Regions from separate parts of the Oceanobacillus sp. M65 genome, predicted to be linked through region 2. Evidence: riboswitches for the same ligand, from Rfam matches in the RefSeq annotation. Region 2 holds a riboswitch; each other region holds the start of a gene.
The links. A riboswitch is a leader RNA that binds a small molecule or an ion and turns the genes downstream of it on or off. The one in region 2 is predicted to bind S-adenosylmethionine.
Positions count from the first base shown of each region.

Region 1: it holds a riboswitch for S-adenosylmethionine, as region 2 does, so the genes downstream of both, ACTWPF_RS12280 (methionine ABC transporter ATP-binding protein) here and ACTWPF_RS02460 (aminotransferase class I/II-fold pyridoxal phosphate-dependent enzyme) in region 2, are expected to answer to the same signal.
Region 3: it holds a riboswitch for S-adenosylmethionine, as region 2 does, so the genes downstream of both, metK (methionine adenosyltransferase) here and ACTWPF_RS02460 (aminotransferase class I/II-fold pyridoxal phosphate-dependent enzyme) in region 2, are expected to answer to the same signal.

Region 1 is NZ_JBQQCJ010000003.1:34,384-42,654, reverse strand. Features, by position in the region: gene ACTWPF_RS12300 (ATP-binding cassette domain-containing protein) at 1-804, shown strand, start outside; gene ACTWPF_RS12295 (hypothetical protein) at 833-1,546, shown strand; gene ACTWPF_RS12290 (carbon-nitrogen family hydrolase) at 1,561-2,349, opposite strand; gene ACTWPF_RS12285 (pyridoxal phosphate-dependent aminotransferase) at 2,552-3,724, shown strand; SAM riboswitch class I at 3,788-3,891, shown strand; gene ACTWPF_RS12280 (methionine ABC transporter ATP-binding protein) at 3,979-4,992, shown strand; gene ACTWPF_RS12275 (methionine ABC transporter permease) at 4,982-5,644, shown strand; gene ACTWPF_RS12270 (MetQ/NlpA family ABC transporter substrate-binding protein) at 5,666-6,499, shown strand; gene ACTWPF_RS12265 (reverse transcriptase-like protein) at 6,742-7,401, shown strand; gene ACTWPF_RS12260 (LuxR C-terminal-related transcriptional regulator) at 7,667-8,271, shown strand, end outside.
Region 2 is NZ_JBQQCJ010000001.1:511,802-520,072, forward strand. Features, by position in the region: gene metX (homoserine O-acetyltransferase MetX) at 1-325, opposite strand, end outside; gene ACTWPF_RS02460 (aminotransferase class I/II-fold pyridoxal phosphate-dependent enzyme) at 407-2,155, opposite strand; SAM riboswitch class I at 2,301-2,419, opposite strand; gene rarD (EamA family transporter RarD) at 2,541-3,443, opposite strand; gene megL (methionine gamma-lyase) at 3,640-4,821, shown strand; gene cls (cardiolipin synthase) at 5,061-6,503, shown strand; gene ACTWPF_RS02480 (hotdog domain-containing protein) at 6,621-7,142, shown strand; gene ACTWPF_RS02485 (alanine/glycine:cation symporter family protein) at 7,253-8,271, shown strand, end outside.
Region 3 is NZ_JBQQCJ010000001.1:1,577,092-1,585,362, reverse strand. Features, by position in the region: gene ACTWPF_RS07500 (gamma carbonic anhydrase) at 1-447, shown strand, start outside; gene metK (methionine adenosyltransferase) at 617-1,819, opposite strand; SAM riboswitch class I at 1,951-2,057, opposite strand; gene pckA (phosphoenolpyruvate carboxykinase (ATP)) at 2,256-3,845, shown strand; gene ACTWPF_RS07485 (ABC transporter substrate-binding protein) at 4,003-4,992, shown strand; gene ACTWPF_RS07480 (ABC transporter ATP-binding protein) at 5,006-5,785, shown strand; gene ACTWPF_RS07475 (ABC transporter permease) at 5,805-6,617, shown strand; gene ytkD (RNA deprotection pyrophosphohydrolase) at 6,652-7,119, opposite strand; gene ACTWPF_RS07465 (hypothetical protein) at 7,156-7,704, opposite strand; gene ACTWPF_RS07460 (hydrolase) at 7,955-8,271, opposite strand, start outside.

The DNA.
Region 1 (8,271 bases), on a different contig from region 2:
GACGTTAAAATAGGTGATCAGGTTATTTTAAATAATGTTTCCATAAGTTTAAAGGAAAAGGAATGTGTTGCTGTTATTGGAGAGAACGGGACAGGAAAAAGCCTGCTCTTAAAGCTTTTAGCAGGCGTTGTTTCTCCAACTAAGGGCCAGGTGAGAAGGGATATTAAAAAATATGGTTATGCCCCGGAAATCCCCCCAAAATCACTCCATTTCACTGCCAAGGAATACTTAACACATATGGGGAGAATAGAGGGAATGAATAGGGAAGAGCTTGAAAATCGCGTCACACTTCTTTTTAAGCAATTTAATTTCAATTTCCATCAAGATTACATTTATAAACTTTCTAAAGGCAACAAACAAAAAATAAATCTTATGCAAAGTTTGCTTAGGGAGCCGTCTATCCTTTTACTCGATGAGCCACTTTCTGGACTGGATCCTCATTCGCAGGAAAATTTATTACAGTATCTGAAACAATTGAAGGAAAAAAAGACTACAATTATTTTCACTTGCCATGAGGGCTTATTAAAAGAAAATTTGGCGGATCGTATTCTTCTTATCGAAAATAAAGAGGTGAAAGAAGGGGAGATGAAAACAGAAAAATCGTATCGTACGGTTCAGTTTTCGGGAAACCTTGATGAAATTTCTCCTCTAATTAATAAGACAGTAGATATGCAAACTCTACGTAGACTCCAAGATGGAGGCTATGAGGTAAATGTAGAAGCTAACAACAGTGATAAACTACTTTTAACAATTATTAACCAGGGTGGAAAGATTAAATTTCTATCAAAGAAAAGCCGGATATAGGTGGACAAACAGAAAGCCAGGTGAGATTTTGAAAGCACTCGTTTCCTATATGTTAAAAGACTATTTAAGGTCCTACTTATATGTACCGCCCGTCAGTTTATTTTGCTTGTGGACATTTGTAGCATATACATATGTTCCCAATCCCATTTTCAGTAGCTATGCTGTTTCATGCGCAGTTCTATATTTTGTCGCCGCCTGGTTAACGATAACCTTGGTGAATAGAGAGGATGCAACCCAGTTTCATATAACAGCTGTACATGCTAGAAGTTTTAATACTGTGTTTCTTAGCAAGGTAATTGGTGTTCTTATTATGATAAGCTTTCTTATCATGTTGGCTGTTCTATATCCAATTTTGATTGGTGCTTTCCATCGTTCTGTTACATTGTGGGACGTTTTGATAGCAATTACTGCACATTTCCTTATTTCTTTCTTGGGCGTCGCCGTTTCGCTATATTTCACAAAAATATGGAGCAGAAGGAAACTTAGTACTTGGCTATTACTTGTGTTGATTTTAGTAATTTCACTTGTTAAGGGTGGCGTGGTAGACAGTCTTCCAAGTGGATTTTCTTTTGTTACATGGGTTTTTCCTCCTTCCTTTGCAATAATAGACGTGCTTTCCCAGGATACCGTAACAGCGAATGGTCAGCTGTTTTCCACTTTTATCTACATACTTGGTTATGCATCTTTGTTAACTGTAATTTTTTTGGTTTTAGTACGAAAAAAGAACGCCTTTCTAACATGAAAGGCGTTCTTCTCTTAATATCTGTAGATATCCGGGCGACGATCAGAAAAAATCGGAATACGCTGTCGAACATCATCTACCTGCTCTACATCCAATTCACTGTATAGGATGGTTTCTTCATCGTCAGCTTCTTCCAGGATTTCTCCCCAAGGCCCAATAATCATTGATTGACCACCAAATTGATTGTTAGGATCAGCACCAACTCGGTTGCAGGCTACAACATAGCATTGATTCTCAATAGCTCTACTGATAAGCAGGGCTTTCCAATGGTCTATTCGTTTTGCAGGCCACTCCGCAACCACATATAACACCTTCGTATTATCAAGCATATGTGTTCGGATCCATTCTGGAAAACGAATATCATAGCAAATAACACCAGCAGATTTTATTCCGGCCAATTCGAAAATACCGTTCTCACTACCTTCAACCAAATGCTTTTCCTCATCCATCAATCTAAATAGATGAGCTTTTGCATATTCCTTTACAAGTTCACCATTTGAATTGATAACGAACATGGAATTGGTTACGCCTCGTTCTGTGCGCTTGGCAACAGACCCTGCTACAAGATGCACGTCATATTTCTGGGCAAGTCTAGAAAGGAAAGAGAGGGAACGTTCTCCGTTAGAGTCGGCAATCTCTTCTAAACGGGTAAGATCATAGCCAGTTGTCCAAAGCTCGGGTAAAACGACCACATCTACTTTCTTTTCTTTTAAACTTGCAAACTTTCTTTCTACCTTTTCTTCATTTGCTACCGGGTCTCCAAACGTAATGTCTATCTGCAACAAGGCAACAGACAGTATCATAAAATCAACTCCTTCATAAAAGCAAGGGTAAGCTAACAGCCTGATCCTAATTTAAGTGCTCGTTGTTATTGGTGCTTATTATCCCATCGCCTTATTTTCCTGTCAATTAACCTGATCCTTTGGTAAGTACAGCTTTACAAACGATGCAGAATTGGCTAACATAGATAATTAGAATTTTAGAATTATTAGAGGTGAGAAAACCGTGCAAAGCTTTCCAGTATCAGATACGTTGAAACGCCTGCCAGAGCAGTTTTTTGCCAAATTGGTAAAAAAAGTACAAGCATTAAGCAGTGAGGGGCATGATGTGATTAATCTTGGCCAGGGGAATCCTGATTTGCCAACGCCAAACCATATAGTAGAAGAATTAAAGACAGCAGCGGATAACCCTGTCTATCATAAATATTCCCCGTTTACAGGCCATGCTTTTCTTAAAGAAGCGGTGGCAACCTTTTACAAGCGGGAATACGATGTCGATATTGATCCAGAATCAGAGGTAGCGATTCTATTTGGTGCAAAAACAGGACTGGTTGAAATTAGCCAATGCTTGTTAAATGCAGGAGATACAGCATTACTACCTGACCCTGGCTATCCAGATTACATGTCCGGAATTGCCATGGCCAATGCAAATTCAGTTTTTATGCCATTGTTAGAAAAAAATAATTTTTTACCAAATTATCAACAACTAAATCAAGCTGACCTTGAAGCAGCAAAGTTACTATTTTTAAACTATCCAAACAATCCGACTGCCGGTGTTGCAAACAAGGAATTTTTTGATGAAACAATTGAAGTGGCAAAACAGAATGAAATCTGTGTAGTACATGACTTTGCATATGGGGCTATTGGCTTTGATGGAAAGAAACCGCAAAGTTTTATGCAATCTGCTGGAGCAAAGGATATTGGGGTAGAAATGTATACCTTGTCTAAAACGTATAATATGGCTGGTTGGCGTGTTGGTTTTGCTGTTGGAAACACTTCCGTGATAAAAAGCCTCAACCTGATTCAAGATCACTTATACGTTAGCTTGTTTGGCGCTGTGCAACAAGCAGCAGAGAAGGCTTTACTTGGTGATCAAACGGCTGTAGATGAATTGGTAGCTACCTATGAGAGTAGACGAAATGTGTTTGTAGAAAAATTGCAGGAAATTGGGTGGAACGTTCAAGCGCCCCGCGGTACATTCTTTGCATGGCTTCCTGTCCCAGAAGGATATACATCAGAGGAATTTGCTGACCTCCTTTTGGAAAAAGCACACGTTGTTGTAGCACCAGGTAATGGCTTTGGTGAAGCGGGAGAGGGATTTGTACGAGCTGGTTTGCTAGCTGATGAAGAGCGACTTGCCGAAGCTGCAGCTCGAATTGGAAAGCTAGGAATATTTTAAACTAGCTATTGACAAAGTGGAGTTCGAAGACTATGATAATCATTATGCTAACAATATGAATATTTCTTATCTAGAGTGACGGAGGGAAAGGCCCGTAGATGTCACAGCAACCTTCCATTTGGAGTGGTGCTACTTCCTTCAGAATGATTCATTCTGAAAGATAAGTGTGAGATACTTGTAATCGACACCCTCTTTCATGATGAAAGGGGGTTTTTTGATGGATTGGATTTACTGGCGGAATTGGAGTGAACGTTATGATTAAGGTAGAAAAAGTAAGCAAGATCTATGAAACAAAGTCCGGCCAAGTCGTTGGTGTGGATAATGTTTCACTGGAAGTACCTAAGGGAGAAATATACGGCATTGTAGGATATAGTGGTGCAGGAAAAAGTAGCCTAATTCGCTGTATGAATATACTAGAACGGCCAACTTCAGGAAAAATAATGGTGGACGGTGTAAATTTATTAGAGCTTTCCCCAAAGAAGTTACGAGAAGCACGACAGTCGATCGGCATGATCTTTCAAGGCTTCTATCTAGCCTCAGCTAAAACCGTATTCGATAATATTGCGTTTGCCTTAAAAGCGGCTGGAGTAGCTCCATCACAAAGGAAGAAGCGGGTAGAGGAGCTTCTTGAACTAGTTGGCTTAACAGATAAAATAAATCATTACCCTGCACAACTAAGTGGTGGACAGAAACAGCGTGTTAGTATTGCGCGAGCGCTTGCGAACAATCCTAATGTCCTACTATGCGATGAAGCAACCTCAGCATTGGATCCGAGCACAACAAAATCCATTTTGCAGTTATTAAAGAAAATTAACCAAGAGCTTGGAATCACCATTGTCTTAATAACCCATGAAATGGAAGTGGTGAAGGAGATTTGTGATACATGTGCTGTTATGCAGGATGGAAGAATTATTGAGCAAGGACCATCTTATAACATCTTTGCAAATCCACAGGAGGAACTGACAAAGCAGTTCATTGATACCATTTTGAACTTTGATTTACCAGCAAAGTTGCTTGAAGCCTGCAAAGGTACCATTCTCCAATTGCAGTTTCGCGGTAACTTAGCGAGTGACGCCGTAGTGTCAGATATGCTGCAAAAGTTTCAGGTCAGTGGCAATATCCTTCACGGCAAGGTGGAGTACATAAAAGAGACGCCTTTAGGCATTTTTATTATGGAATTGCTAGGAGAAACGGAAGAGGTAGCTTCTGCTAAGCAATATTTAGAAGAGCGGTTAAAGCAAGTGGAGGTGATCCAGCATGCTCGATAGAATAATAGAGATCCTTCCTGAGTTGAACACGGCTTTCTTTGAAACATTGCTAATGGTGGGTATAGGCTTACTCGTCGCCTTGATTCTTGGACTCCCTATCGGTATTTTGCTTTATGTAACAGACAAAGGACTATTCTGGGAAAGCCGGATCGCAAAAAGAATAATTGGTATCATTGTGAATTTAGTTCGTTCTGTACCATTTATTATTTTGCTTGTCTTTCTATTCCCTGTTACAGACCTCATCGTCGGACGTATTACTGGTCCACTTGCAGCTTCTGTTTCTCTATCCGTTGCGGCCATTCCTTTTTACGCCCGGATTGTAGAATCTGCTGCAAGAGAAATTGATAAAGGGGTAATCGAAGCTGCTATTGCCGTAGGGGCATCTCCATGGTTAATTATCAAGGATATTATTCTCCCTGAAACAAAGCCTGGACTTATCAGTGGGTTGACGATCACCGCAATTAGTTTGATAGGATATTCTGCCATGGCTGGAACCATTGGTGGTGGCGGGATTGGTGATTTAGCCATTCGCTATGGCTATTACCGGTATGACGACACGGTAATGATTACAACAGTTATTGTATTAATTGTGTTGGTACAGCTTATTCAATATCTTGGTGATTTTATTGCCAAGACTGTAAATAAAAAATAAAAACAAGTTGGAGGAACAACTATGAAAAAGACACTTATATCAATTACGGCATTATTATGTATTCTTTTACTTGCAGCGTGTGGGAACGATGACTCTGGAGCAGGGGATAATGAGGGTGAATCAAAGTCCATTAAATTTGGGGCTACTGTAGGGCCGTACAGTGATATGGTAACAAAAGCTCTTGCGCCATTATTAGAAGAAAAGGGCTATGAAGTAGAGAACCAAGAGTTTACTGATTATGTACAGCCAAACAATGCTTTATCAAGAGGAGACATTGATGCGAACTTGTTTCAGCATACGATCTATTTAGAAGCCTTTGCAGAAGAAAACGAAATGGATCTATCCTCTGTGATTGCTGTTCCTACAGCACCAATGGGTTTATATTCAAATACTTTTACAACTACGGATGAAATTGCTGAGGGAAGTACTATTGCTATTGCAAATGATCCTACTAATCTTTCTAGAACATTATTAATGTTGCAAGATCAGGGGTTAATCACTATAAGCGAAGAAGTAGACCCATTAAAGGCTTCTATTAAGGACATTGTGGATAATCCAAAGAATCTTGAATTCGTTGAAGTGGAAGCAGGACAGCTGCCACGTTTAGTGGATAGTGAGGATGCTGCTGCAGTTCCAGGAAACTTTGCCCTTGCTGCCGACATGGATCTGCTGGATGCGCTGGCTCTGGAAGAAATGCCAGATAATTACCGGAATGTTGTTGCAGTTAATACAGATGATCTTGATGCGCAGTTTGCCAAAGATATTAAAGAAGTTATCGAATCAGATGAATTTGAACAAATTATTGATGAGGAATTTCAAGGCTTTGGGAAACCGGGCTGGATGACTGAAGAATAATCACTTTTAAGCCCTATTGTGCTGAAGCATGATAGGGCTTTTATTACATAATTAACTTTCAGGGGATTTGCAATGGTAACAAGTATAAGGAAGTGCTAGGAGAAAAAGTCTGTTATGTGCTATCCTCATATTATAATTTTGGGAAAGAAATAATTCGTGATACTCAAAGCCTAACGTTCATAAATTTAGGGAATATAGGAAGGCTAGAGAAGAAGTGCGATATGGAGAATGGAGGTCAGCAGGTGAAAGGAATTATTTCATTTACTTACCGTACACCAAAGGGTGCAGATACTGTTCTATACTCAGATGAAATGCGTGCGGCAAAAGCATTGTTATTAGCAGAAGACATGGAAAGAACAGGAAGAGCTAATAATATACAATTCATTGATACACACGAATATAGCTGGAATTTAAAAGAATTACGCAAGCAGTTGGAAGAGATAAAAACAGAGCCACATGATGTGAAAATATACTTTGACGGTGGCTATGACTTAAAAACGAGAAAATCAGGCCTCGGATGTGCCATTTATTATGAACAAAATGAAAAAGCTTATCGTCTTCGAAGGAATGCACTTGTAGAAGAGCTTGAATCAAATAATGAGGCGGAATACGCTGCCCTTCACTTGGGTGTAAAGGAAGTGGAGGAACTAGGTGTGCACCATATGCCTATAACCATTATTGGGGATTCCCAGGTCGTTATAAATCAACTTAGCGAGGACTGGCCTGTCTATGAGAAAGAGCTAGCTAATTGGGCGAACCGTATCGAGGACATACTAGCAAAACTAGGCTTAGAGGTAGAATTTGAACTCGTTTCTCGGAAGAAAAATCGGGAGGCAGACCAGCTCGCTACCCAAGCACTAAAAGAAGTAAATATCTCTAGCCTAAAAGAAATAGACAGGTAGAAAAACCTTAAGAGCAAACCCTATGTGTAATAAGGGTTTGCTTTTTATAATCTGTTTCAAGTGAGGAGTTGGTAAAGGGTAATAATTAAATGTAAAAATTACTAAGCTAAATAGAAATTCTATTTTCCACGCATTGCTAATTCTCCGTAGGAGGAGAGGGACCTTCACTTCCATTTTATTTAGCACACTTACTTCATGTATAGAACTTGTACAGTATTTAAGGATAAACTTATTAAGTAATTTATCAACGTTAGAAGGTGTCTATATGGTCAAACTATTAATCATCGGTCCACCAAGTATTTCTACTCACAAATTGTACAGCAGGGTGTCGAGAGAAGCTGATATTAACCTGATAGGAATTGTAGAAAACGAGAGCGAGATAAAGGATATAATCTCAGATGATCAACCCGACCTTATTTTAGTTCACTATGCCGAGGAGAGGCTGTACTTAGCTGAAACAATAAAGAACTCCTTCCCAGAAATGAAGCTAATGTTTGTATTATCCTCGAGTAGAAAGGATGCTATTTTTTATGGATTAAAAATAGGTGTGGTGTCCTTTATACTTAATAATGTAACACCACATTGTCTCGTTCAGTCAATTAGTAATGTGTGCGAAGATCAACATGTCGTATCAGGAGAACTTGTAAGAACATTACTAGTCAATATCCGGACGGAGGATTTTTTTGAAAAGCAACTTTTTAATCATAAGCTTGGAAAGCATTTTTCTTTGTCACGCAGAGACAACGAAATTGCCTTTTTGGTTTATAAGAATAAAAAAAACATAGAGATCGCAGAGTATCTAAAGCTAAAAGAAAAAACAGTACGTGACTATGTCAGTAAGATATATCGTAAGTTTGGGGTTAGAAAAAG
Region 2 (8,271 bases):
CCGCATTGGTCTTGTTATGAATAGTGGTGGGACCTGTTGAGCCATGACAACCACCAAGTACATTAAAGGTGAGGACTTGATAGGCGTCTGTGTCAACATACATACTCTCGCCAATAAGACCACTCCACCAGCCGGGATTTTTATCATTTCCAATTGTATGCTGGTTCCCTGTTAAGGCGTGGCATACAAGAATAAAAGGAGCACCCTCTGGTCCGGAAATCTCATAACGGAGAGAAACCTCCTCAAGCAGCTCCCCAGAAGTGAGGAGGAGTGGTCCAATGGTGATGTCCCCAGTAGTAGCAACCGTTCTCTGGGAATTTGTCATAAAACGCCCTCCTTACCCTTGAAGAGTAGTGCTTTGGTTGATTCATTTATCACAAGATAACCTCCCAGGAAATTTCCATTCTCACACTCCTGCAATCACACTCTCAGGAAGCCCTCCCCTTAAGCGGATGAATTCATCATAGGGGGTATTTCCAGAGACAACTGTAATCCCGGTTGCCTCAGCATTTTCGATAAGTTGTGTATGGCCCTCTAGATAACGTACCCATAAGATACTGCTTTGCTTATTTATGAATTGTTCTAAAGTGTCAGATGGAAGGACGTTGTGATCTACATAGACAGCGTCTACTTGATAAGGTACATCTGCTAACTGAGTAAAACGATTCTTTTCTCCGTTGATTTCCTGCTGGATTGTTGGAACAAGGAATCCGAGTGCTTTAAGCTGTTCAATTGTTTTATTCACTTCTCTATTGTTTCCTTCAGTATAAACTGCGATTGCTTTTTGTCTTACTGTCCCATCACTTCGGTCGAATGGAGATCTGACGAGCCATTCTATTGCATCTTTTTCCGAAGGTTTTTGGTTCGTTGTTTTACCAACAGCCTGATTGATCGCCTCATCCAATGTGCTTAGCAGGTCAGAAGTAGCTTCTAACCCGATAGATAATCGAACTAACTCTTCCGACACCCCGGAGCTTTTCAACTCTTCTGGGTTAAGCTGCTGGTGGGTAGTCGAGGCTGGATGGATAATGAGTGACTTCGCATCCCCCACATTCGCTACATGTGACCATAATGATATGGAATCAATCAGTTTCCGGCCAGCTTCCCGGCCACCTTTTATGCCAAACGTTATGATAGAACCATATCCGTTTTTTAAATACTTTTTAGCTAGCTGGTGAGAGGGATGGTTTTGTAGACCAGGGTAGTTTACCCATTCAACAGCAGGGTGATCGGCTAGGTACGCAGCAATTTCTTGAGCATTTTTAGTGTGTTTTTCTATTCGCAAATGTAATGTCTCCAGTCCCTGTAATAACTGAAAGGCACCTTGTGGGCTTAAACAAGCTCCAATATCACGTAAAAGCTCTACGCGTAATTTTGTCGCAAAGGCGGCTGCCCCGACATCAATAAAACGTAATCCGTTATAGCTTTCCTGAGGCTCAGTAAACCCTTTAAATCTCGCATTGTTCCAATTAAAGCGGCCACCGTCAACCACAACACCACCAATTGTTGTTCCATGTCCACCGATCCATTTTGTAGCTGAATGGACAACGACATCCGCTCCCCAAGTAAGTGGCTTGGTTAAGTACGGTGCAAACGTGTTATCAATAATGAGCGGGATGCCATGCTGGTGAGCGATGGCTGATACAGCCTCTACATCAAAGATATTTAGACTAGGGTTTGTAATGATTTCTCCAAAAATAGCTTTTGTCTTGTCTGTTATAGCATTCTTGATTTCTTCAAGATCGGTCCCATCTACAAATTTTACAGTTATTCCATAGCGCGGCAACGTGTGAGTAAATAAGTTGTAGGTACCACCATACAAATTGCTGTCTGCAACAATTTCATCTCCAGATCCGGCAATGTTTAATATTGCAAAGGATATTGCGGCCATACCTGATGACGTAGCTACAGCTGCAACTCCATCTTCCAGTTGGGCAATTCGTTGTTCAAATACGTCAACCGTTGGGTTCCCTATCCGTGAATAAATGTTGCCCGCTTCTGATAAACCAAATAGGTTTTGTGCATGCTCCGTATTATTGAACACATAAGAAGTTGTTTGATAAATGGGTACAGCCCTTGCCCCGGTAGATGGATCAGGCACCTGTCCTCCGTGAAGTAACGTTGTTTCATCCTGTTGGTAAGTAAATGATGACATGTAAATTCCTCCTTTAAGATTATGGACTGCCAGTCAACAGCTTTTCGATGTAAGACTGCAGTTTGCAGTGTAACCGGTCTGGGGGAGGAGGGGGGAATATAAAAAGCCCTCTTCCTAAGAAGAGGGCGTATAATTCACGTTCCTCCTCTTATCTTCCAGATCCAAGATGATCTGTAGGATTTAGCACCATCGGAAGCAAACAAGGTTTGCTTTCAGGTTGCCGGGCTTCGCAGGGCCTATTCCCTCCACCGCTCTTGATAAGAGATTTAATTTTTAAATTATTCACATTATAAAACCGATTATACGCGATTGTCAACCGTTTATTGAAAATAATTGTATAGTAAAAAAACAAGAGGCAAGAACCTCTTGTTAAGTGACATACGGTCTATTCTCTCGCCCTTTTTCGAAAAGGGAAATAAGTTGATAGCATATAGTTGATGAGGGCTATCCAGATAAGAGAAAATGCGATTAAATGAGCAGTAGTGAAGGTTTCATTATATACAAACACACCGAGAACCAACATAATGGTCGGAGCAATGTATTGGAGAAACCCAATCATGGCTAGCGGTATTCTTCTTGCTCCACCTGCAAACAAAAGTAACGGAACTGCTGTAACGATTCCTGCGCCAATGAGTAGCAAGGTGGAGGACGTAAAGAAAGTATTAGCCTGAAAAATATTTTCCGGGATAATCAGTAAATAAAGGATAGCTATTGGTGTAATAAACATTGTTTCAATTGTTAAACTAGCAAAAGCTCCTACATTTAATCTCTTTTTAAATAATCCGTATAGCCCAAAGCTCATAGCGAGCAATAAGGATACCCAAGGGAAAACCCCGTAGCTAACTGTTAAAAATAGAACGCCTGCACCTGCAAGAATAAAGGAAACCAGCTGTCTTTTTGTCAGGGTTTCTTTTAACACGAGAATACCGAGTAATATACTAATTAATGGATTAATATAATAGCCAAGGCTTGCTTGAAGAACATGGTCGCTATTCACAGCCCAAATGAAGGTCAGCCAGTTGAGTGTAATCATAATGGATGCAAAAATCACAGCAATTAATTGCTTTTTGTTGGTCAAGATTGCTTTGCATTCCTTGAGTACGGTGGACCACTTTCCTAGCAAGGCAATGAGTACTAGCATGAAGACGAACGACCATACTATTCTGTGTGCGAGAATTTCACCAGCAGATACATGATTCACTGCCTTCCAGTAGATCGGTAGAAAACCCCAGAGTAAATATGCCCCTGCAGTTAGTAGAATGCCTGTTTGTTCCTGTTTTGCGTTCATGCCAACCCTTCTTTTCTATACAAATTTGTCCCCCGCGTGTAACTGCAAAACTTCTTTTATCAAATAAACTCCATTTTAAAAGAGTCTGATCTAAAAAGCAAAAAGCATGATTGTAGTTATAAGAAAACGCTTTCAAAAAAAGTGTTAATAGAATAAGATAGTAGTAGAATAAGAAATCATTTCAGGGGGGATCTTTGTGAAGAAAGACGATCAACATATCGAAACAGCAGTTATCCACCAGGGCTATGACGCAAAGGATATGCTGGGGAGTCTGACACCACCTATTTTCCAGACCTCCACGTTCACATTTGCTACCGCAGAACAAGGAGAAAGGCGGTTTGCAGGGGAGGAAGAGGGCTACATTTACTCACGGCTAGGGAATCCAACAGTAAAGATTCTAGAAGAGAGAATTGCTTCATTAGAGCAGGCTGAACGTGGTCTAGCTTTTGCTTCAGGAATGGCTGCTGTGTCTTCAGTGCTAATTGCTCTAACAAAAGCAAACGATCATATTCTATGTTCTTCAGGGCTTTATGGCTGTACCTACGGCCTTTTATCTATGCTACAAGAGAAGTACCAGATAAGCCATGACTTTTCAGTAATGGATACTGAAGAGAGTATCCGAGAAAAAATAAAACCAGAAACAGCATGTATTTATGTCGAAACACCAATTAATCCGACGATCCGGTTAATTAATCTTAAAATGGTTGCAGATATAGCAAAGGAGTATGATATTCCTGTTGTGGTCGACAATACATTCTCCACACCCTATTTACAGCGACCACTTGAACTTGGCTGTGACATCGTAGTTCATAGTGCTACCAAGTATATTGGTGGGCATGGTGATGTGATAGCAGGCCTAGTAGTAGGAAAGAAAGCGTTTCTTGATTCAGTTGCCATGACAACACAGAAAGATATTGGAGGCATTATTTCTCCATTTGATGCATGGCTGCTTCTTCGGGGTATGAAAACATTACCTATCCGAATGGACCGGCATTGTGATAATGCAGAAAAGATTGCAAGATTGCTCGAGAACCATCCTAAGATATCGGCTGTTTATTATCCATTTAGTGCCCAGATGAAGGAGCAGAATTTTGATGAACAGATGAGACGCGGAGGCGGGGTTCTCTCCTTTGAGATTTATGGTTCAAAAAAGGACGCCCAAACATTGCTTAACCATCTCACTTTTATAAAAATTGCAGTAAGCTTAGGGGATGCGGAGACATTAATTGAGCATCCGGCAACAATGACACATGCGGTTATCCCAGAAGACACTCGTATGGAGATGGGGATAACTGATCAGCTTATAAGGCTTTCAGCGGGATTAGAGGCATGGGAAGATATTTGGCATGATTTGGAACAGGCACTAAGTAAAATATAGTATTGCTACCCCTTACAGAGGCACTCTGTGAGGGTTTTTTCTCGGCTTCTTCGTTTTTGTTTTTAACTAGGCGATATTTGCTTGTCATTTTTTCCTGGCATAATCTTCAAGCTCTGAGGGTAAATATATAAGATGGGATAGGTGCATGGTACCCATATGACGGTATATGGAAAGATGTGCTATATTATATAAATGATCCGTTTTAGACCGTGAGCAGAGTTTTGGAGGGAGCCTTACATATGGAAATCATATCCTTATTATTAGGTCTAACTATCTTTTTTAATATTGCGCTAGGCATCTCCATTATCTTTTTGGAAAGAAAGGATGCCACTTCTACGTGGGCGTGGTTGATGGTATTATTGTTTATTCCGATTATCGGGTTCTTTCTTTACTTAATTTTTGGAAAGCCAATAAGTAAACGTAGAATTTTCACTTGGGACACGAAAAGTCGTCTCGGTGTAAAGACTGCTGTCCAATCCCAACTGCGGGCCCTGGAAAGAAATAACTTTAGCTTTAAGCATGAGGAGATCGCCGAGTATGAAGATTTAGTTTATCTACATCTACGCAATGATGATGCTATTTTTACCCAAGATAATACCGTGGATATTTTTACAGACGGTAAGGAAAAGTTTGATGCTTTAATCCAGGATATGGAGAGAGCTACCGATCATATACATCTTCTGTACTATATTTTAAGAAGTGATCAACTAGGAGATAGAATTGCAGACGTATTAATCAAGAAGGCTAATGAGGGAATTGAAGTTCGGGTGCTCTATGATGACATGGGTTCCAGAACGCTAAAACCCAGATACATAAAAAGACTTCGTCGGGCTGGCGCTCAAGTAGAAGCCTTTTTTCCGCCAAAGATACCGAAGATCAATTTTAAAATAAATTATCGGAATCACCGTAAATTAGCCATTATTGATGGGAAAGTGGGCTATACTGGGGGATTTAATATTGGGGATGAATACCTTGGTACAGTCAAAAAATTTGGATATTGGCGTGACACCCATTTAAGGATATGCGGAGATGCGGTAACAAATATGCAGACACGATTTATACTAGATTGGAATCAGGCTTCACGACATCATATTTTTTATGATGAACGATACTATAACCATAGCCATAAGGGAGATGTCGGGATTCAGATCGTCTCCAGTGGGCCAGATTCTGAGTGGGAACAAATTAAAAATGGTTACATCAAAATGATTATGTCAGCTAAAGAATATATATACATTCAAACCCCCTATTTTATTCCTGATGACAGTTTGCGAGACGCCATACGAATTGCGACACTGTCAGGGGTGAAAGTGAGAATTATGATTCCGAATAAGCCTGACCATCCTTTTGTGTACTGGGCAACTCTTTCCTACATTGGCGATTTATTAAATGCAGGAGCAGAGATTTATATTTATCAAAATGGCTTTCTGCATGCTAAAACCATTGTAGTAGATGGAAAAATAGCATCTGTGGGAACTGCAAATATTGATGTGCGCAGTTTCCGTTTAAATTTTGAAGTGAATGCTTTCCTTTATGATAAAGGGGTAACCGAAAGACTAGTCGAGGCATTTAACAATGATATTGAACACTCGACACAAATGACGAAAAAGCTTTATGACCAGCGTTCTCTCGGGATTCGCTTTAAAGAATCTATTTCACGACTATTATCACCTGTTTTGTAAAATACTAAAGAGAGATGGGAATGGGCTTTTGCCCATCCAATGACTTGTGGTAATATATATCAATACGCTTTAAAACGATTATTTTCTATAATGAAGGAATATAAAGGAGGAAGTGCTGTGAATAGAAAGCCATGCTCTGAATCGCTAACAGTAAAGACATCCCATGTATTACCACCAGATACGAACACACATGGCACCCTATTTGGAGGAAAACTGATGGCCCATATTGATGATGTGGCCGCAATTGCTGCTGTCAGGCATGCTAGGCAACTAGTTGTGACAGCTTCTACGGATTCAGTAGATTTCCTACAGCCTGTTAAGGAAGGCGACTCCATCTGTATGGAAGCCTTTGTAACATGGACACATAATACGTCCATGGAGGTATTTGTGAAGGCTGTAACAGAGGATTTGCTGACTGGCAAAAGAAAAGTGTGTACTACTGCTTTTCTTACCTTTGTTGCGATTGATGAAGACGGGACTCCTATACCGGTTCCGCAAGTCTACCCTGTAACGGAACATGAAAAAAAGCTTCATGAAAATGGGGCTCTTCGTGCAGCCCATCGTAAAGAAAGAAGAAAACAATCCAAGGAGCTGGCGGAGGAATTCGGTACAAGTTTTCCTTGGAACAAAGAGAGATAAGAAGCCTTTATAACGGGGCTTCTTTTCGATTTGGTTGTCTGTAGGTTCGCATAGTCGAAAAAAGGGGTATATGAGCCCTAAGCAACCAACACAACAAGGAGGATAATCACATGGCATTATTAGAAAATATTATTGGTGATATAAACAATGTTCTATGGAGCTACATATTAATTGTTGTCTTAATCGGACTTGGTTTATGGTTTACCATTCGAACAGGTTTTGTCCAATTTCGTTATTTTCCAGAAATGATCCGGGTCCTTTTCGACAAGCGAACGTTAAGCGCGTCTGGTAAAAAGGGGACATCTGCATTCCAAGCCTTTGCCATTAGTGCCGCATCACGTGTCGGAACAGGTAATATGGCAGGGGTTGCTACAGCAATTGCAGCAGGTGGTCCAGGAGCGGTATTTTGGATGTGGCTCATCGCGCTTCTAGGAGCAGCTTCTGGGTTTGTAGAGAGTACGTTGGCACAGGTTTATAAAGTTCCGGAGAAAAATCAATATCGTGGCGGGCCAGCTTATTACATGGAAAAGGGATTAAAAAACCGTAAGCTAGCTATTGCTTTTGCCGTTATTATTACGATCACATACGGTCTTATTTTTAACTCGGTACAATCCAACACGATTAGTTTAGCTTTTTCTGAACAATATGATTTGAATAAGGGTTTACTTGCAGGGATTTTATTCGTCTTTACCGCTATTGTCATATTTGGCGGAATTAAAAGCATTGCCAATGTGTCTCAAGTCATCGTACCAGTAATGGCTATACTCTATATTTTTATTTCTGTCTATATACTTCTAACTAACTTCACCGCAATACCTGATATGATTTCGATCATATTTACAAACGCATTTGGAATTCGAGAAGTAGCTGGTGGTGGATTTGGTGCTGCGATAATGATGGGAATTAAAAGAGGGCTATTTTCCAATGAGGCAGGTATGGGTAGTGTGCCCAACGCTGCTGCCACTGCAGAGGTAACACATCCGGCAAAGCAAGGGTTTATTCAAGCATTCGGAGTGTTTGTTGATACGATCCTTATTTGTAGTGCTACAGGATTCATTCTTATTACAGCAGGTGGTTATGAGGGGAAAGAAGATCTTGACGGGATTCAGCTAACCCAAGATGCTTTTGC
Region 3 (8,271 bases), 1.1 Mb from region 2:
ATTATCGGAGATGTGGAGATAGATCAATCAAGCAGTGTTTGGTTTAAGACGATCATTCGTGGGGATGTGGCACCCACTCGAATCGGGGAACGCGTAAACATTCAGGATTTATCTATGCTTCACCAAAGTCCTGGAATGCCTTTAGTTATTGAAGATGATGTAACAGTGGGGCATCAGGTCACCCTACACTCTGCAATCATTAGAGAAAAAGCATTAATTGGAATGGGATCCATCATTCTTGATGGTGCAGAAATTGGTACAGGGGCATTTATCGGTGCTGGAAGCCTTGTCCCTCCAGGTAAGAAAATCCCCCCCAATACGCTAGCTCTTGGGAGACCAGCCAAAGTAGTAAGGAACTTAACGGAAGAGGACCTTGCAGAAATGGATCGAATTCGAAAATCATATGTGGAAAAAGGACAATATTACAAAGCACATACCACCCTTTAGAGAAAGCAATCTAATGGAGGTATACATAAAGCCTTCATCTTCCACTCTAGATTTATTATCAAGTACCGTGAAAACCCAAAAGCCGAACGGATTTCGAAAAAACAGATGGTTCCCTAAAAGGTACCTCATCATTTCGAATGTCCATTCGGCTTCTATAATTGATCTTTTTCTACTTCTTCTCCATCAACGCTTTTAATTCTACAACTTTATCTGTCTTTTCCCAAGGGAAGAGGATGTCTGTTCTTCCGAAATGACCATATGCTGCCGTGTTCTTAAAGATAGGTTTCTGCAAATCAAGCATACGGATAATGCCAGCTGGACGTAAATCAAATAGTTTGCGTATTGCATGCACTAACGCTTCTTCAGACACTTTTCCTGTTCCGAAAGTGTTTACTGCAATTGAAACAGGTTCAGCTACACCAATAGCATAGGCTAGTTGTACCTCACAAGTCTTGGCAAGTTCTGCAGCTACTATGTTTTTCGCAACATAACGTGCAGCATAAGCAGCGGATCGATCCACTTTCGTTGAATCCTTCCCACTAAAGGCTCCCCCACCATGTCGAGCATATCCACCGTATGTGTCCACAATAATTTTTCTGCCAGTTAACCCAGCATCTCCTTGTGGTCCACCAATCACAAAGCGGCCTGTTGGATTAATAAAATACTTCGTTGTTTCATCCAAAAGATTCTCTGGTACGACTGGACGAATAACATGTTCAATTAAATCCTTTTCGATTTGCTCTGTTGTGATATCTTGATGATGCTGTGTAGAAATAACAATCGTATCTACCTTTACTGGTTGGTCCTGTTCATCATATTCAACAGTTACCTGTGTTTTCCCATCTGGACGCAAGTAATCTAATACCTTTTCTTTTCTTACATCAGCCAAACGCTTCGCCAATTTGTGTGCAAGTGAAATAGGTAATGGCATGAGTTCCTCCGTCTCGTCGCAAGCAAAACCAAACATAAGTCCTTGGTCCCCTGCTCCAATAGAAGCAATCTCTTCATCACTCATTTTTCCTTGGCGAGACTCTAGTGCCTCGTCTACACCTCCGGCAATATCAGCAGATTGTTCATCAATTGCTGTCAATACGGCACATGTATCCGCATCAAAGCCATACTTTGCACGCGTATACCCAATTTCTTTAATCGTTTTTCTTACAATAGCCGGAATGTCTACATACGTACTTGTAGAAATCTCTCCCGCTACGAGCACCAAACCTGTTGTAACGGTTGTTTCACAAGCAACACGCGCATATGGGTCCTTCTTTAAAATTTCATCTAGAATTGCATCTGAAATCTGATCAGATATTTTATCAGGATGCCCTTCTGTTACCGATTCTGAAGTAAATAAACGACGATTAGCAGCCATAGTGCTTAATCCTCCTTTTGATTTCTGTTACGGATCTCTGTTCATCAAGTTTTGCTATTTCATAACAAAGGTTTTTATAAAATAAAAAAAGCCCTTCCTTCAGTAATGAGGAAAGGAGTACCAGCCTTTCGCTCTTATTGTTCAAGGAAATTTCCTTGCACCAGGTTAGCACCTTTTCACCGATGTGATGGTTGCTGGGTTTCATCGGGGCTGTCCCTCCACCTACTCTGAATAAGAGAGTATCCGCTCGAAATTTAGCTTATCGAATGAGAACTGACATGTCAACTATTTTTGGTTCGTAACAAGGTTTGCGAAAATTTCATATGATTAGATTAGATATTTAGTATGGACTATTCAATTAAATGTGTTATACTAATAATCACATTAAGGCAACGTAATACAACACATTACCAAAGGTAGGTGCAGTGAAGTGAAAATGGTAGAAAAAAACCCTTGTACTGAATTAGAGCAGCATACTCCGATACTGGAGAATGAAACTGTCCCACGGCTTATCGAGATAATCTTAGCAAAAATGGAAGCAGTTTTAACCTCCACAGGTGCAATTAGATCAACCACTGGTAAATATACCGGTCGCTCTCCTAAGGACAAATTTATTGTTCGCGACGCAGTCAGTGATTCTAAAATCGATTGGGGTCAAGTCAACCAATCTATTGATGAGGATGCATTTGAAAGACTATACAAAAAAACAACAGAATACTTGAAAAACCAGAAAGAAATATATAGATTTAAAGGATTTGCTGGGGCAGATGAAGACTCCCGCCTGCCGATCCAAGTAGTTTCCGAATATGCTTGGCATAGCTTGTTTGCAAGGCAGCTTTTCATAACCCCAACAGAGGAAGAACTCGCCAACCACCAAGCAGAATTTACAGTCCTATCTGCACCGGGATGTTTTGCAGATCCTGATACAGACAGTACTAATTCGGAAACATTTGTTATTGTTTCATTTAAAAAACGAGTCATTCTAATTGGCGGCACAGAATATGCGGGCGAAATAAAGAAATCAATTTTTTCTGTGATGAATTATCTCTTGCCACAACAAGATATCCTTCCCATGCATTGCTCTGCCAATGTCGGGGATGAGGGAGATGTCGCTTTGTTTTTTGGGTTATCTGGAACAGGCAAAACGACCCTATCCGCTGACCCTGACAGAAAATTAGTCGGGGATGATGAACATGGCTGGAGTAATAATGGTATATTCAATATAGAGGGCGGTTGTTATGCTAAATGCATTAATTTATCAGAAGAAAAAGAACCACAAATATATAATGCCATACGATTTGGTTCTGTTTTGGAAAATGTCATGCTTGATTCCGAGAATGACAAGCCAGACTATTCCAATACGTCCCTAACGGAAAACACGCGAGCTGCTTATCCTATTGAACATATGGAGAATGTGATGGTCCCAAGTATCGCTGGTCACCCAAACACCATTATCTTTTTAACTGCAGATGCCTCTGGGACCCTACCGCCGATTAGTAAATTAACGAATGAACAGGCGATGTATCACTTTCTCAGTGGTTACACGAGCAAGCTTGCTGGGACTGAACGTGGAGTGACTAAACCCCAAGCAACTTTTTCGGCCTGCTTTGGTTCTCCATTCTTGCCGCTCTCTCCTTCTGTCTATGCAGAAATGCTTGGCAAAAAGATAGAGGAACATTCGGCAACTGTATTTTTGATTAATACAGGTTGGACTGGTGGCTCTTACGAAGATGGTGGCGAACGTATTAAATTATCCTACACAAGAGCAATGGTATATGCAGCATTGAAAGGCGAATTAAATAATACAGAAACCATTCTAGATGAAATATTCGGATTAGAGATTCCATACCATGTTCCAGGTGTACCTGAGCAGCTCTTAGTTCCTGCCAATACATGGGCAAACATTGCAGATTATCAAAAAGCAGCGGAGGAACTTGCAATGATGTTCCACAGAAATTTTGAAAAGTTCACAGAAGCTAGTAATGCGATTAAGCAAGCTGGACCTAGATACCAAAATTACATGTAACCAATATTTCTAAGAAGATTTTTTATACGTTTTTCAGCGGTCTCTACAAGGAGGCCGTTTTTTTATGCACTTATGTAATAGGCCATCACACATTTTAGGCGAATGCATAAAATGTTTTGACATAACTATCTACTTAAACTAAGGGGGGTCAAATAAAATGAAAAAATTAATTAAAATGACGCTTATAGTAGCTTTATTGCCACTCATTTTGCTCGGATGCAACCAAAGCAGCACTTCCTCCATAAAGCTTGCTGAAGTAACTCGATCCTTGTTTTATGCACCACAATACGTCGCGTTGGAAAAGGGATATTTTGAAGAGGAAGGGTTGGATGTAGAACTACAGACCACATGGGGTGGCGATAAAACCATGACGGCACTTCTTTCCGACGGAGCTGACATTGCATTGGTCGGTTCGGAAACATCCATATATGTTTACGCACAAAACTCAAAGGACCCAGCAATTAACTTTGCTCAGTTAACACAGACAGATGGCACATTTCTTGTAGCGAAAGAACCAAAACCTGACTTTGAGTGGGAAGATTTAGAGGGTAGTACATTTTTAGGCCAACGAAAAGGCGGCATGCCTCAAATGGTTGGTGAATTTGTGCTGAAGAAACATGGCATTGATCCCAAAAATGATTTAGATCTTCAGCAGAACATTGATTTTGCTAACATACCTGGTGCCTTCGTTTCAGGAGATGCAGAGTATGTTCAATTATTTGAACCGACAGCAAGCACATTTGAAAAAGAAGGCAATGGGCATATCGTAGCCTCGTTTGGAGAAGAATCCGGCAATGTTCCGTATACCGTCTTTATGACCAAGCAAAGCTATCTTGATAAAAATGAAGAAGAAGTGCAAAAATTCACTCGTGCTGTTTACAAAGCACAGCAGTGGGTTGAACAAAATAGTGCAGAAGAAATTGCCAGTGTTATACAGCCTTATTTCGAGGATACGGAGCTTGATTTATTAGCCTCCTCTATCGAGAGATACAAGGGGCAGCAATCCTTTGCTACAAATCCAATACTTGATAAAGAAGAATGGGATAACTTGAAAGCTATTATGGAGGAAGCAGGAGAACTTCCAGCTGATATTCCATATGAGGACCTTGTAAATACAACCATCGCAGAAGAAATTATCAATGATTAGGGAGGATGGTCAAATGTCATTTCTCACATTAGATCATGTAACCCATCATTATTTTTCAGCAAGTAGTTATACAAAAGCGTTAAAGGATATCTCTCTTTCCATTAAGCAAGGGGAATTCGTCGCGTTACTTGGTCCTAGCGGTTGCGGAAAATCAACACTTCTTTCCATTATAGCAGGGATTGTAGAGCATACTTCAGGGAATGTTTTTCTGGAGAACACACCAATAAAGCCATCTGATAAAGCTATTGGTTATATGCTACAACAAGATTACTTGTTTCCCTGGAAGACTATTCTTGAAAATGTGATGATTGGCCCTAAGATCCACCGAAGTAATGACCCAGCAATCCGTACGAAAGCGGAAATGTTGTTAAAACAAGTAGGACTTACTGGCATTTCAGACGATTACCCAGGTTCATTATCAGGTGGGATGCGTCAACGAGTCGCACTTGTAAGAACATTACTTAATGACCCAAAAATCTTACTTCTTGATGAACCTTTTTCTGCATTAGATTATCAAACTAAACTTAAGCTTGAAGACCTTGTCTCTACTACTTTAAAGGCGTTCAACAAAACAGCTATCCTTGTTACACACGACATTGGAGAAGCAATTGCTATGGCGGACAGAATCTTTGTAATGGAAGCCAACCCTGGTATGATTTCAAAAGTATTTGAAGTCCCGATTGAACTACGACAGGAAGCTCCTTTTTCTGTACGCAAACACCCTAAATATCAAATGCTATTTGATAAAGTATGGGAGGAACTGGAAGATAAAGAAGGGAACCCTGCAGAATGAAAGGTGGTGAGAGAAGAGAATGGCACCCGAAACAAACACAGATAATCAGTTATTTCAACAACACAAATATAAGTTAAAAAGAGAAAAGAGAATTGTCATCACATGGCAGCTGCTCCTATTACTTGCTTTTATTGGTTTTTGGGAGGTTGCAAGCAGACTCTATTGGATTGATCCACTACTCTTCAGCTCTCCTTCAGAGGTTATCCAAGTGCTTTTCTCTAATATGGCGGATGGCTCCATGGTAAAACATATTCAGATAACCTTATTTGAAACAATTGCCGGGTTTATTATAGGTACACTTGTCGGTATATTATTTGCGAGTGTTTTATGGTCTTCTACACGATTTTCGAAAATTATGGATCCATACCTTGTTATTATGAATGCCATGCCTAAAGTTGCTTTGGGACCGATTTTAATCGTTGCACTAGGTACAGGTTATGTTTCCATTATTGCGATGGGAGCACTCATTTCAGTTATCATCACGACATTAGTTATTTATAACGCATTCAATGAGGTAGATCCCAATTATGAAAAAGTATTGAAAAGCTTTGGAGCAACACGGTGGCAGCAATTTAAAGAAGCGATATTCCCCGCCACCCTTCCTGCTATGATCTCGACGTTGAAAGTAAATGTAGGTCTTTCCTGGGTTGGTGTTATTGTAGGGGAATTTCTTGTCGCAAAACAAGGCTTGGGATATTTAATTATTTATGGCTTTCAGGTTTTCGATTTCTCACTTGTTCTTTCAAGTCTCGTACTTATTGCTATCTTTGCGGCAATTATGTATAAGGTCGTGGAAAAATTAGAGGGATGGCTCATAAAAAGTAAAACCTAATCAAAAAAATCGCCTATTATTTAGATAGGCGATTTTATAATGTAATGTTTATGTAGTCGATACAATGATACAAGACGTCATCTTTCATAATAAAACTGTATGCTTTACTTTTCCTTATATTGGTAGGCAAAGCGTCTAAAAGCTTAGGACCTTCCGTCTCATAATACGTTTTTCTAGGAAGCAAAGAATCTACTATCGCAAAATAAACATTTTTTGCAACATGCTCCCTTTTTCCATAAACATAATACTGTCCTATATAGTGTAATTGCTTAATCAATCCACCTGTTTCTTCCATTACTTCTCGTTCAGCTGCCTGTTCGGCTGTTTCTCCCTTTTCAACCTTACCACCAGGGAACTCCAAGCCTCTTTCTTTATGTTTCGTAAGCAACCATTTATCTCGATACTTGCAAATAACCCAGACATGTCTTGGATCATTTGAAAAAGGGTGGTTTTGAAAGGATAGCTTCACCTCATTATTGTAATAATCTTTAAATGTAAACATCGTTTCAACTACCTTCATCTACTGTCTATAATAATCTTAAGAAATAGTGACATTTCCTATTTTCCATTGTTTATCGTATACAAATTCAATTTCAATTGTATATGCACCATGTAATGCTGTTTCATTTTCCTGTTTAACTTTAACAAGGTCATTATCTAATTGTACCATATCATATGGGTTTTCTGCTATAAACCAAGGAGGTGTCTCAGTTGGTAGGATATATAGACCATCTGGTTTTTCCTCGAAATAAAACGAAACATACGGTTCAACCGTTTCTTTGACTGCAATAGATTCAAAAGCAGCAAACAACTCTGCCTTTGTATCCATATTCGTTACTCTATATGATTCGTCTGCTTCCTGAACTAAAGTATCCATAAAAGCACGCGTCAGTTCCTTCACTTTTTCTTCTTTTAATTCAGGCTGTTGTGGATACGTTTTAGATGTCTGTTTCTTATTTAAAGTCTGGTGGGACTTAGCCGAGGCAGTTACTGGATCTGCTGGCTTGTCTTCCGTCATAAGTATGCTGCATATAATGAGTACGGGGGTCGCTATTGTAATAAGGGTCATTTGAACTAATTTTCTCATATAAAGCCTCCTCTAGGGGTCTGTAATACTATTCCATTTCTCACCTAGAGATAAACCTAAAAAAATTAAAAATAAGGATTCATTCGTCTTATAGCAATGTCTCCCTTTTGTATGAACTTGGAACGTCGACTATTATAATTGCATCCCAGTTGCGTCAGAGCTGCGATGTCATACTTTCTTAACGACTTAAAAAAGCTGCAGCAAAAACCATGCTGCAACCTTCTTTAATTGAAATCCTAACTGCTAAATCCTACATATGCCCATCAGTCAAAATGCCCATTTGTTCAATATGCGCTTTTGTTTCTGGCTCCCCTAATTGGTGAATCATGCGATAGGCTTGCGTCATTTCATCATCATAGTAATCATTTGATTTATCATTATGATAGGGGTTAATTGGAACATGTGCCCGAAAGAAAGTCTTTATTCCGGCTTCATGCATCAGATTAAACTTGTCTCGTAAAACCGCAACTTCATCCTCTGTAGCGTGAATAATAAATTCTTCATTGTTATTAAATTTCTCCTGTGAGATCTCTCCTGCACCAACGTTTATATAAAACTTTTTCTTCT